3 regions of the Bacillus sp. EA-CB0995 genome follow, and region 2 is predicted to be linked to each of the others. Evidence: predicted binding sites of a transcription regulator. Region 2 holds the regulator's gene; each other region holds the start of a gene.
The links. Region 2 encodes Rex, which represses fermentation and respiration genes when NADH is low (regulators of the CRP and FNR family bind a similar motif). Its sites were predicted from a motif close to TTGTGAAATATTTCACAA; they were not measured.

Region 1 (4,653 bases), 1.5 Mb from region 2:
GGGTCGTTAATATGTATTTGTCATTCATCTGTATACCATTTGACTTACATAAACGGAGTAATAGCATAATAATTTGTTCGTAAGTATCGTGAAGAATCTGTTCTTCTAATCTGTTCTGAAGATCGACAATTTTTTCTCCAAGAACCTTAAACAATTTAATACATAGTTCAGGATGCTGAATCAAAATCTTCTCGAAATCAGCGATTGGAGTAACGATCAATTGTGCAGTCTCAAGTATTTCAGCATGTGCTGGGAAGGTACCTTTTTGGAAAAAGCCAGCATGGGGGAACATTTCTCCAGCTTGAAGCACAGAAACAATTTGTTCTTTTCCAGTTACATCTGTTTTTTGAATTTTCACTTTACCGGAGTGGATAAAAAACACGCGATCAAGTGTGTCACCCTGCATAAATACAAATGATTTTGCTTTATAATTTCGTAATTGTGAAATATCTACAATAGGCTGAAGTTCTTCTTCTGAAAGTTCTTTAAAGAGGGGGACTTCCTGTAAATGTTTTTTTATCATTTTTGCCTTCATATATACAACTCCTTAACAATTCTCGTCATATTTTTATAATAAAGTTATATCAATTTCAAAAATAAAGCAGTGATAAAAATCATATTTGTGATAGAACGAATCGTTTTTTCAACTTCATAGGAGGTAGCTAAACAACGGACGCTAGACAAGACAAAGTGAAATTTTTATTAGTGGGGATCTTGTGAGTTTCGATATGTTTGTGGAAGGTCTCGTTCTCGAGTCTTTAGTATCACTGGAGATTACATGGAAAGTGAACTTTTCTGTGTGTATATTCCAAAAGCATTACGAAAATAGAAAAAATACGTAAAAAATAGAACATGAGCAAAAAGTGCTTATGTTCTATTTTGTTACATTTAAGTGGTATCTATATAAGAATCTTTTTTATTTAAGCTCAAAAAATGTTGTTTTTAAACCTTGACTTGATGTCTATAGATTCACCTTTTTTATTTAAGCCTGTGTAATTGCACGCGGGAACAAAATATTATTTTCTAAATGAATGTGCTGGAATAGATCTGATTCAAGAGCTGCAAGTCGTTGATAGACAAGACGATAAGTACCGCAAGCCCCTTCTGGAGGAGTAAAGTCATTCGTAATGTTACGAAGTTCTTTTATAATATCACCAGCATGGCTATGTTCACTTTCTAACTCTCCCACCACTTTGCTTAATTTCGTATAATTTTCATCAGTTGGATTTTGCTCAAATGCTAAAATCAGTGGAAAATCTTCTGTTTCTTCTTTAATTATATGCTGTTCTAATTCTGTTTTTAATTCATGGAATAGCTTATGAATTTTAGCTAAATGAGGCTGTCCTGATCCATGAACGCGTAATACTTTTGTTACATATGGACTTAACTGTGGCAATTCTTCATTTAAATAGCGATGATGTTTATTCACAATATAGTCAATTAATTCACTATAAGAGGCGATTGTCCAGTCAATTTCTGCTTCATTTAATAGTTTTGTTTCATAATAAAGAGTATTTAAGTTTGTTATAACCTCTTCTGCTGACAAATTTCTATCATTAATTGCGTCGATAAGTTGTTTATTACCTCCACAACAAAAATCTATTCTATATGATTTGAAAAGATCGCTTGCTTTCGGGAATTTTGTAACAATGTCACCAATCACAGAAGTCTCAGTAAATACATGTTCCATATGAATGCCTCCATAAAGTTTAAATTTTGTATCTAGATTAAAAATATCAATAAATTTAAATTTATGTAGTGATATACATCACTGATAACTTGTGAATTTCATCATACGTTGTTTGTGTAATAAAGTGATGATGCTTGTACTTATGTCAAAAATAAGTAGATACATATAATACATTACGTAATTAATCACTATTGTGAAGATATTTCAGTTAAGCGTATAATATTAGAAGTCTATAACATATAAAATGGAATTTGAACTGTTGTGGGTTATACTCATCTGAAAAATAAATAAATATAATTGAAGTGACACAGCAATTTAGATAGGGAGTTATAAAATGAAATTAATTATTGCCGAGAAACCTGATCAAGGTTTAGCGCTCGTTTCTCAATTTAAATATCGACGAAAAGACGGCTATTTGGAAGTGGAAGCAAATGAATTGTTTCCGAATGGTGCTTATTGTACGTGGGCCATTGGTCATTTGACGCAATTATGTAATCCAGAACACTATCATGAAGAGTGGAAAAAATGGTCATTAGATACGTTACCAATGATTCCAGAACGTTTTCAATTTGAAGTAACAAAATCAAAGTATAAGCAATTTAACGTTGTGAAACAACTGTTACATAATCCGCAAGTGACGGAAATTATTCATGCGGGAGATGCAGGGCGTGAAGGGGAATTAATTGTACGGAATATCATTAATCTTTGTAATGTACAAAAACCGATGAAGCGTCTGTGGATTTCTTCTTTAACGAAGCAAGCAATCTATCAAGGATTTAAAAACTTACTTGATGAAGCAGATACAATCAATACGTACTACGAAGCATATACACGATCATGTGCAGACTGGGTTGTTGGGATGAATGCTTCCCGTGTTTTTAGCATTTTACTAAAGAAAAAGGAATGAATGATGTTTTCTCCGCTGGACGCGTGCAAACACCAACACTTGCATTAATTGTGAAACGTGAGGAAGAAATTGAAAACTTTAAATCAGAGCCATTTTGGGAAGTGCTCGCAACCTTTAATATAGAAGGAAAGAAATATGAAGGTAAGTGGGAACAGGACAATGAATCTCGCTTAAAGGATCCCAATATGGCGAATAAAATCGCTGCATTTTGTCAAAATAAACCGGCTGAAGTGAAAGAAATGAAAACAGAGCGAAAAGAGTTTCAGCCGCCATTTTTATTTAACTTATCATCCTTACAAGCAACGGCGAATAAAGCATTTAAATTTTCACCGAAAAAGACACTTGATATAACTCAAGCTTTATATCAAAAAGGAATTGTATCGTATCCGCGTTCGGATTCTAACTATGTAACAGAAGGAGAAGCTGCAACGTTTCCTGATATTATGCAGAAGCTAAGTCAGTTTGAAGATTATAAAGATTTGTTGCCTGCACCAGTTTCTTCTATTATGAATAACAAGCGATATGTGAATGAGAAGAAGGTTACAGATCACTACGCCATTATTCCAACAGAACAAGTAACAAATCCAAGTAAATTATCAGGTGATGAAAGAAAAATTTACGATATGATTGTACGGCGATTAATTGCGGCACATTATGAAGCTGCAATTTTTGACTACACTACGATTACAACGCTCGTTGATGGACGGGCCGAATTCATTTCAAAAGGAAAACAGCAAATTCAAGAAGGATGGCGTAAAGTCATTTTTCAAGATGATAAAGATGAAGAAACAATTCTTCCAATTGTACAAGAAGGTGAACAGGGAAAAGTTGCAAAGGTGAAAGTGAAAGAAGGAAAAACCCAGCCACCAAAACGATATACAGAAGGTCAGCTTATTACGTTAATGAAAACAGCCGGGAAGTATTTAGAGAACGAAGAACTGGAAAAAGTATTAAAAAAGACAGAAGGTTTAGGGACAGAAGCGACGCGTGCAGGCATTATTACAATGTTGAAGGACCGCAAATATATTGATGTGAAGAAAAATCAAGTGTATGCAACTGATAAAGGGAAAGTATTAATTACCGCAATTGGCGATAAAATTTTGGCTTCCCCAGAAATGACAGCAAAGTGGGAGCAGCGCCTTGCCGAAATTGGAGAAGGTACAGCTTCACCAGTAACCTTTATGGAACAAACGAAAAAGCTCTCAGCAAAAATTATTGAAGATGCAATTGAAATGTCTGAGAAATGGGATTTTACAGGTTTACATGTGGAATCTATTGAGCGATCCAATTCAAAATTTACAGTCGGTAAAAAAGTCGGACAATGTAAAAAGTGTGATGGAGATGTAATTGATAAATCTACTTTTTATGGATGCTCGAACTATAATACAACGAAATGTGATTTCACAATCTCTAAAAAGATATTAGGAAAAACGATTTCGCAAAAGAATATGAAGAAGCTATTAAAAGGTGAACAGACGGAACTAATGAAAGGTTTTAAGAAGAACGATAAAACGTTTGATGCGAAGTTAGAATGGAAAGATAATAAGATTAATTTTGTATTTGAGAAGTGATGAAAGGTGTTACGCTATGTCGTAACACCTTTTTCAATTGAGGACGAAATTAAAAAGGCAGTAAATGAGTAATGAATTTAATTTTAGGGAATAAATACAAAAACAAAATGCTTGAGTTAAGGCTAGTAAAAAAATCAATAGTACTTTATAAAAACGTGGCGCATATTTAATATTTTAAAAAGGATGTGCAGTATGAATAAAGAGAAAAATATACAGTTGTTGGCACTGATATTGAAGAAGTGAAAGAGCTGAATAAGAAATCTGGTTTAACATATAACGAAGTAAAACAATTATTAGCAAAACAAATGAAACAAAAGTAAGTATATATGAAACCAGAAATACATTGTTTGTGGTTTCATATATACTGTTATAACTGATTACATACTAAAAAAGCATTTATGATAGGAGTTTTTTCATTAAATGCAAGGCTAATTTGACGGTATTTTTTTGTTTTAGTTTCTTTATTTCAATGCTTGTATGAGATT
Region 2 (4,653 bases):
CCTAATGGCTTTAGCATGAACAATAACCTCCTCAATTTACTATGTAAATTTTATGTTTATTAGCACTCAAACACTTCGAGTGCTAACACACTTATTATAATAAAGAATCTCATTTTCTTTTGCAAGTGAAAAAACGTAATTTTTCGGAAAACTATTTTACATCCTCTTCAGTCTTTCCATAAGCTTCTCTTCTTTACCTGATGAGTAGCGTAATAATATAAATCCTTGGCTTCATGGAAGATCGGCACTGATAGAAGATTCTATTTGATATTCCATCGTTTTTCCCTCTTCTCCTATGTTACAATAAGAAGATGCCATAAGTTGTTTTCTCTATGGATAGAGCATTTTCCTTTTTCATTACAAAAAATTTAAAAAGGAGTTACGAAATTGAAGAGACAATACTGGTGGGTTGTTGTTACATATATTTTAATGCAATTATCAGGTGTAATTGGAGGGTGGCTCCTTTTAAAAAGCGGAATATACAACAATGGAAACAGGAGCTTTCAAGAAGAGGTTCAATTGGCAACTGCACATTGGGGAATAATTAGCTTCTTTGTCGCTCTTATCATTATCCTTCTGATATTACGCAACGATACACAATCAGAAAAATGGGATCGGGAAAGAACAAACATTCCCGCTACAATAGGATGGATTATTTTGGGGGTTTTTCTTGCTTTATTTGCCCAAGTAATTGCTGGCACAATTGAAACACAAATTTTTAAAGTTAAACCTGAATCTGAAAATACACAAAACATTATCGAGATTATAAAAGCTGCTCCATTATTTATGATTGTTTCTTCTATATTCGCTCCCATTCTTGAAGAAATTGTATTTAGAAAGATTCTATTTGGAACACTATATAAACGATATAACTTCTTTATCGCAGCAATTGTGAGTTCACTTATATTTGCTTTAATTCATTTTGACCCTACACATTTATTAGTGTATATTTCCATGGGGCTTGTTTTTTCATTTTTATATGTAAAAACAAAACGAATTATTGTACCTATTATGGCTCACGTTATGATGAATACAAATGTTATGTTAATTACATTTGTACTTCACCCATACATAGAAAAAGCTGAAAAATTGCAAGGATTCATCGGAGGATTTTAAACATGCGAACTTCACCATTTGTTATGGCAACTTTGTATTTTCTTCTTGGGTGTATTTTTACATACTTAGCAATTACAAGTGTTGAAGATACAATTTGGAACTTTTATACAATATTACTTGCTATAATGGCAACAGTTGATTTTAATTTGGCACTTCGCCTTCTTTTTTCTAAACCGAAAAAAGGTAGTATGAAGAAATAATAAGAACGCAGGGAATTCCTGCGTTTTTATTGTGGGTAATTTTTTAAAAAGTACACAAGCGTTTGTAATTCTACCGCTAAATCGATATGATGAATTCGAATATGTTCTAATATATTTAACCTAGCAGGTGTAAAGTTTAAAACACCTTGTATACCAGTATGCGATAAGCGATCTGCTACAGCTTGTGCAACAGAAGCAGGTACTGTTAATATTGCCACTTTTATATCATCGGATAATTTCTCTTCTAATTCATCCAGGTGATATACTGGAATTCCTCCGATTTCTTTTCCAACTTTCTCTTCATCAACGTCAAATGCCATCTCAATTTTTGTATTATTATTTTTCGTAAAATTGTAATGTAAGAAAGCTGTCCCTAAATTACCTACCCCTATTAGTGCTACACGCGTTACATCATCTTGATCAAGTGTTTCGCGGAAAAACGACAATAAATAATTTACGTTATAGCCGTATCCCTTTTTCCCTAATGCCCCAAAGTATGAAAAATCTCTTCGAATCGTCGCCGAATCCACTTTCACCGCTTCACTTAATTCTGCAGATGATACGCGTTGCTTACCAGATAACGATAAGTTTTGGATAAATCGATAGTATAGAGGCAATCTTTTGGCAGTCGCCTGCGGAATTTTAGGCTGCTCCATGCAACCCCTCCTCTCTTCCTATCTGTTCAAGTGATTGAAACATGTACGGAAGTTTAGCATTGAAAGTTTTCCCTGTATAATAGAGAGAGAACTTCTCTATTATGTTCAACTATACACTATTTTTAGTATGATTGAGAAATATAATCATGGCAAAGTTAAGAAATTATTTGAGGTGAAAACATTGATTCTACTACAAGTGAATAACCTTTCCAAGTTATACGCCGCTGAAGTGATTCTTTCAAACATTAAGTTAGAGGTACAGACGCGTGATCGCATTGCACTTGTCGGCCGTAACGGCGCTGGAAAGTCTACATTATTAAAGATTATTGCGGGAGAACTATCCCATGACAGCGGAGAAATTATTAAACCGAAAGATGTATCTATCGGTTACTTAGCACAGCACACTGGTCTTGAAACATCATTAACCATTTGGGATGAAATGCTAACGGTATTTCTCGACTTGCAACGCATGGAGAAAGAACTCCGAAGGCTAGAACAAGAAATGGGGAAAGAAGAAAATTTCACAAATGTCACTGTACACGAAAGATTGTTAGCAGAGTATGATCGCCTGCAATTAGATTATAAAAATAAAGGCGGCTACCAATACGAAGCTGATATTCGCTCTGTTTTAAGCGGACTTGGCTTTCCTTCTGAGACACACGGAACTACAATCTCCACTTTAAGTGGTGGGCAAAAAACTCGTTTAGCTCTTGGCAAATTATTACTAACAAAACCAGATTTGCTTATTTTGGATGAGCCAACCAACCATCTAGATATCGATACATTAACGTGGCTGGAACAATATTTACAAGGCTATCCTGGTGCTATTTTAATCGTTTCACACGATCGATACTTTCTAGATAAACTCGTAACACAGGTGTATGAAATCTCTAATAAACAAAGTCGAAAATACACGGGGAACTACAGTAAGTATTTAGAACTTAAAGCATCGCTATACGAACAAGAAATGAAGCGTTATGAGAAACAGCAAGAAGAAGTCACAAAGTTACAAGACTTCATTCAAAAAAATATCGCCCGCGCTTCCACAACAAAACGGGCACAAAGTCGCCAAAAACAATTAAATCGTATGGAGCTTATGACAAAACCACTCGGTGATACAAAATCTGCTTCTTTCCACTTTGATATCGATAGGCAAAGTGGCAATGATGTACTACAAGTAAAAAATATCACAATTGGTTATAATAACGAGCCAATCATTGAGCACATTCATTTCCAATTAACGAGAGGTGATAGTGTTGCACTTGTAGGTCCAAATGGAATCGGAAAATCCACTTTATTAAAATCTCTTGTGGATAAACTTCGTCCTTTAAACGGCAGTTTTTCATTCGGCTCTAACGTTTCTATTGGATATTATGACCAAGAACAAGCAAACTTAACATCATCAAAACGCGTATTAGATGAACTTTGGGATGATTACCCGCTGCAACCAGAAAAAGAAATCCGCACAGTACTTGGAAACTTTTTATTTTCTGGTGATGATGTTTTAAAGCCAGTCTCTTCTTTAAGTGGTGGACAAAAAGCACGTTTAGCTCTTGCAAAACTGATGATGCAAAAATCAAATGTGCTTATTTTAGATGAACCGACAAACCATTTAGACTTAAGTAGTAAAGAAATATTAGAAAATGCTCTTATTGATTTTCCAGGAACTATTTTATTTGTTTCTCATGACCGCTATTTCATTAATCGCATCACCACAAAAGTTATTGAATTGTCAACAGATGGGGCAGAGGAATATCTAGGCGATTACGATTATTATATAGAAAAGAAAAATGAAATGTTAGAGCGGGCAGAACTTGAAGAACAAGAAACGAATAAACCTGTACAAAAACAAGTGGCGCAAGAAAAATTAAATTATATTGAAGAAAAAGAACGTAAAAAGCAAGAGCGCCAACGTACGCGTAGAATTGAGGAATTAGAAGAAAACATTGCTGCAATGGAAGAGCAAATCGCTACATTAGAAGAACAACTTTGTCTGCCTGAAGTATATGCTGATTACGAAAGAGCAAGTGATATTACAGCAGAAAAACAAACACTACAAGAGCAATTAGAAGCATGTATGGAAGAATGGGAAGAATTACAAATATAAAAAATAAAAAGGTCAGCAGTTACGCTGACCTTTTTATTTATCCACAGTGTTATTCACATATTCAATTTCATATTATCAAGATAAATATTAATTTCCCCACATTATCCACAAATAAAATAATATTTATCCACAGGTTATACTCACAAAAAAACCTATATTATCAACAGATAATATAGGTTTTATCCACAGGTTGTGGTTAATTATGTGTATAAAGTGAAACTTTCATCTGTGGCCCCACTAACATTTAACTAAACTTCTCTTCTTTACCGAAGGCGAAAAATCTACTCTCTCATTAAACGCGGAATAACTATGATTCAATATCCAAGCCAGGATTTGCATTTAATGCTAATGTTGCCCTCTTTCCTTGCTCATATGCAATCGTACCAGCTGCAGCAATCATAGCAGCGTTATCTGTGCATAAAGATAACGGTGGAATAATAAGCTCTATATCGTTTTTATTTGCAAACTCCTCTTCTAGTCGAGCCCGCAATCCTTTATTTGCCGCAACTCCTCCAGCAAGAAGCACTTGCTTCACGCCATACTCCTCCGCTGCTCGTACTGTTTTTGTTACTAA
Region 3 (4,653 bases), 1.2 Mb from region 2:
ACGCACTTCTGTACCGCCATTACCACCGATATAAAGTTGGAAGCCGTTTTCAACACAAACGACACCGAAGTCTTTCGTTAATGCTTCCGCACAGTTACGCGGGCAACCTGTTACACCCATTTTCATTTTATGTGGTGTATCTACCATTTCTAATGACTGTTCAAGCAACATGCCAAGTCCTAATGAATCTTTTGTACCGAAGCGGCAGAAACGAGATCCGACGCATGATTTTACATTGCGAAGGGACTTCGAGTAGGCATAGCCAGAGTTCATACCAAGGTCGGCCCACACTTTTGGTAAATCTTCTTTTTTAACCCCATATAAACCGATGCGGCTTGCGCCTGTTATTTTCACGAGTGGAACGTCGTACTTCTTCGCAACTTCTGCAATTTTCATTAAATCATCTGCTGTTGTAACGCCGCCGTACATACGTGGAATAACAGAAAATGTTCCGTCATGTTGAATATTTCCATTCATTCTTTCGTTAACGAAGCGGGATGCTTTATCATCGGCATACTCTTCTGGGCAGGCCATACGTAAATAATAATTTAATGCAGGACGGCATTTTGAACAGCCTTCTTCGTGCGCGAAGTCAAGGACGTTTCGCACTTCTTTCGGTGATTTTAAACCTTTCTCATGAATTGCTGCTACAACTTCATCGCGAGATAATGTTGTGCACCCACACATACCTGCAGCCTGAGCAGAAGCATCAAAACTATCTCCAAGTGTATGAGATAGAATTTGTTCAACAACTGGGCGACATTTACCGCAGGATCCTGCAGCTTTTGTGCATCCTTTTACTTCTTCAAATGTCGTTAGGTCTTGTTCTAAAATAGCGTGAACAATGGCTCCTTTTGTGACACCGTTGCATCCGCAAACAGTTTCATCAGCACTCATACTTGCAATATCAAGTCCGCTATCTTCACCAGCTTTGTGAAGAAGAGAAGCTGGTGTATATTCTTGTATATCTTCTTCTTTTTTTAACATGCTGAAGAGGCGTGTGCCATCAGCTGTATCACCATATAAAACAACACCAACAACTTTATTGTCTCGGATTAGTACTTTTTTATAGGAACGTGTACACTCGTCAAATATGGAGATTGCTTTTGTTACCTCATCTTCATAAATTTGACCAGCGGAGAATAAATCGCATCCCGCAACTTTCAGTTGTGTACCGACGATGCTGCCTGTATATCCATCTGTTTGTGTATTTGTAATCTGTTTTGCTAATACAGCACCTTGCTCATAGAGCGGTGCAACAAGACCATAGGCAACCCTTTTATGCTCTGCACATTCACCAACCGCATAGATGGATTGGTCATTTGTTTGCATATAGTCATTGACTATAATGCCGCGGTTCACAAGTAAACCGGCGTCTTTTGCTAACTGTGTATTTGGGCGTATTCCAACAGCCATGACGATTAAATCACAATTTACAATATCGCCATCTGCAAATTGAATGCCCTCAACGTGATCTGTACCAAGAATTTTTACCGTTTTCTTCTCCAGAAGGAACTTCATACCTTGTGATTCTAAGTCTTCACGCAGTAATGAAGCTGCCTTAGCATCGAGCTGTTGCTCCATTAAGTGTGGCATTAAATGAACAACGTGCACGTCCATTCCTAAATCAATAAGCCCTCGTGCGGCTTCTAAACCAAGTAATCCGCCGCCAATTACAACTGCTTTTTTATATTGCTTAGCCGTATCCATCATAAATTGTGTATCTTCGATTGTGCGAAATCCTGTTACACCAGGGAGATTTGAACCTTCCACAGGTAAGATAAAAGCACTGGAGCCTGTTGCGATAATGAGCTTGTCGTACATAACAAGACGATTCTTTTCTGTAACAATGACTTGTTCTTCCCGATCAATATGAAGTACTTTTTCATTTGTATACAACGTAATATCATTTTCTTCGTACCAACTGTATTCGTTCATAATGATATCTTGCATATTTGTTTTTCCTTGTAGGACGTGGGAGAGCATAATACGATTGTAGTTCGGGTGCGGTTCATCTCCAAAAATGGTAATGTCGTATAACGTATTGTTTTGTTTTAAAATTTCTTCGATGCAGCGTATTCCAGCCATACCATTCCCAATCATGACTAAACGTGTTTTCATATTCATGTCCCTTCTTATATGTGAAATATTTAACAAACTTTGATACTTGTATTATAAAAGTTTTAGAAAATAAGGAGATGTGATATTTATCACAGTTTTGGAGGATTCATAAATTGTTCAAATTTGCACATAATTTGCTGTAATCTCCTTTTACATTTGATAATTTTATCTTACTAGTTGTAGGTAGTAAGACCCCACTTCAAGATTCAGAGAAACTAAAAAAGATGGATGGGGGATGAAGCCTCAACTAATGAAAGTTTCACTTCATCCCGCTATTTGCGGGCAGTAAGACCCCCACCTCAAGATTTAGAGAGAAGCAAAGAAGATAGGTGGGGGAACTCCGTAAAAGTCCGATTGGTTCAACTAACCATCAGTGAGGGATAAAACCCCACTGATGGAAGTTTCACTTTATCGCGAAAGAATAATACGGAGACGTTAGTAAAGAGGCTGAAAATATTCCAACAGAGGTAAGGAGTAAGTTTTTGACCATGATATAAAACTTTGCGCAGGTATTTTTTAGAAGAGATAAGTTGTCATCGCTTGTTCTAAAGTGAAAGTTGAGCTCGTATACATGTAGTACAAACTTAGATTTTTAGGAGGAAAGCGTATGCCTAAATCGACTTTCAAATGGCTTGTTTGTGCTACATTAAGTACAGTTTTATTAGCAGGATGCGGATTGTTTGGTAAGGAAAAAGGAACAGAGCAAATTGATCCACCTAAGAAAGTTACCTATACAGACGGTGAGAAGAAAGAAACAGCGAAGCAAGGGGAAACGATAAAACAAGATTTATATCTCGTAGATAAAAATGGTTATGTTGTGCCGCAAACGGTGCAGTTACCTGCTCCGAAAAATAATGCGGTCATTAAGCAATCATTACAATATTTAGTGAAAGATGGACCAGTAACAAATTTATTGCCAAATGGATTTCAAGCTGTACTTCCCGCAGATACTGATATGACAGTTGATGTGAAAAACGGGACAGCGGTTGTTGATTTTTCTAAAGAACTGAAAAATTATAAAAAAGAAGAAGAACGTCGCATTGTAGAAGCAGTTACTTGGACATTAACGCAGTTTAAAGAAGTGAAGAATGTGAAGTTTCGTATGAATGGGCAAGATTTAGCGAAGATGCCTGTTGCTGGTACGCCGATTGGTAATGGATTAAGCCGGGCAAATGGCATTAACTTTGATGATGAGCAAGTGGCTGATATTACAAACACAAAACCAGTTACGTTGTATTTCTTGGCGCAAAATAATAAACAAAATTATTATGTACCAGTAACGCGCCGCGTTGCAGAAGGAAAAGAAAATGAAGTCGCGACAATTGTAAATGAACTTGTAAAAGGACCAGCGCATCAATCAGCGTTAACATACGACTTTAATCCAGATGTGAAGCTAATCAATGAGCCGAAACTTGAAAAAGGAACGGTGACGCTAAACTTTAATGAAAATATTTATGGGAATAAAGGTAAAAGTATGATTTCTGACTATGTACTCCAGTCTCTTGTATTAACTTTAACGGAAAAACAAGGAGTAGAAAATGTGTTAATTCAAGTGAATGGAAAAGCGAATCTTGTTACAGAGAAAGGTGATAAATTAATAAAACCAGTCGCTCGTCCGCAAAACGTGAACACAGGTAGTTTTTAAACAGGAATAATTTGATATACTTAATTTATGAAAAGAAGGGGAACTCCCTTCTTTTATTGTCATACATAACATAATTTTTAAATTGGCTATACTAACATGTAGCAGTTATAAGGGGGTTATTTTTATGCGAGTAGATGGTAGACAAGCATCAGATTTGCGCCGTGTACATATTCATACGAATTATTTAAAACATCCAGAAGGATCAGTATTGATTGAAGTTGGTGATACGAAAGTTATTTGTACAGCAACGATTGAAGAAAGGGTTCCGCCGTTTATGAGAGGCGAGGGAAAGGGATGGGTTACAGCTGAGTATTCCATGCTTCCTCGTGCAACAGAACAGCGTACCATTCGTGAATCGAGTAAAGGAAAAGTAACAGGGCGCACAATGGAAATTCAACGTTTAATAGGACGAGCATTACGTGCTGTGGTTGATTTAGAAGCGCTCGGTGAAAAGACGGTTTGGATTGACTGTGATGTCATTCAAGCTGACGGCGGAACGAGAACTGCTTCTATTACCGGTGCGTATGTTGCGATGGTATTAGCGTTTGAGAAGCTTGTAACAGCAGGGAAAGTATCAAAAATTCCAGTGAAGGATTACTTGGCAGCAACGTCTGTTGGAATCGTTGATGAGAATGGTGTTGTGTTAGATTTAAATTATGCAGAAGATTCTAAGGCAAATGTCGATATGAATGTCATTATGACAGGGAAAGGGCATTTTGTTGAAGTGCAGGGTACAGGAGAAGAAGCGACATTTAGCCGCGGTGAATTGAATGAATTGCTTGATGCAGCAGAATATGGAATTTTACAGCTTATTGAAATGCAAAAAGAAGCGTTAGGCGATATTGTAACTCATATGGAATAGAGGTAAAAATATGAAACAAGTTGTA

Region 1: ric (iron-sulfur cluster repair di-iron protein) is a predicted target of Rex. The motif match lies at 1,780-1,797, and genes of this name have one in related genera.
Region 3: nirB (nitrite reductase large subunit NirB) is a predicted target of Rex. The motif match lies at 2,140-2,157, and genes of this name have one in related genera.

What each region holds. Positions count from the first base shown of each region.
Region 1 covers NZ_CP169269.1:3,033,944-3,038,596, reverse strand. The annotation lists gene ACEWFJ_RS15730 (Crp/Fnr family transcriptional regulator) at 1-535, opposite strand, end outside; partial or broken gene ACEWFJ_RS15725 (radical SAM/SPASM domain-containing protein) at 710-829, shown strand; gene ric (iron-sulfur cluster repair di-iron protein) at 983-1,690, opposite strand; partial or broken gene topB (DNA topoisomerase III) at 2,025-4,168, shown strand; gene ACEWFJ_RS15710 (LysR family transcriptional regulator substrate-binding protein) at 4,565-4,653, opposite strand, start outside.
Region 2 covers NZ_CP169269.1:20,255-24,907, forward strand. The annotation lists gene groES (co-chaperone GroES) at 1-17, opposite strand, end outside; gene ACEWFJ_RS00080 (CPBP family intramembrane glutamic endopeptidase) at 388-1,116, shown strand; gene ACEWFJ_RS00085 (YdiK family protein) at 1,119-1,316, shown strand; gene ACEWFJ_RS00090 (redox-sensing transcriptional repressor Rex) at 1,343-1,972, opposite strand; gene ACEWFJ_RS00095 (ABC-F family ATP-binding cassette domain-containing protein) at 2,154-4,079, shown strand; gene tsaD (tRNA (adenosine(37)-N6)-threonylcarbamoyltransferase complex transferase subunit TsaD) at 4,387-4,653, opposite strand, start outside.
Region 3 covers NZ_CP169269.1:1,199,092-1,203,744, forward strand. The annotation lists gene nirB (nitrite reductase large subunit NirB) at 1-2,121, opposite strand, end outside; gene ACEWFJ_RS06285 (GerMN domain-containing protein) at 2,729-3,766, shown strand; gene rph (ribonuclease PH) at 3,891-4,628, shown strand; gene ACEWFJ_RS06295 (XTP/dITP diphosphatase) at 4,639-4,653, shown strand, end outside.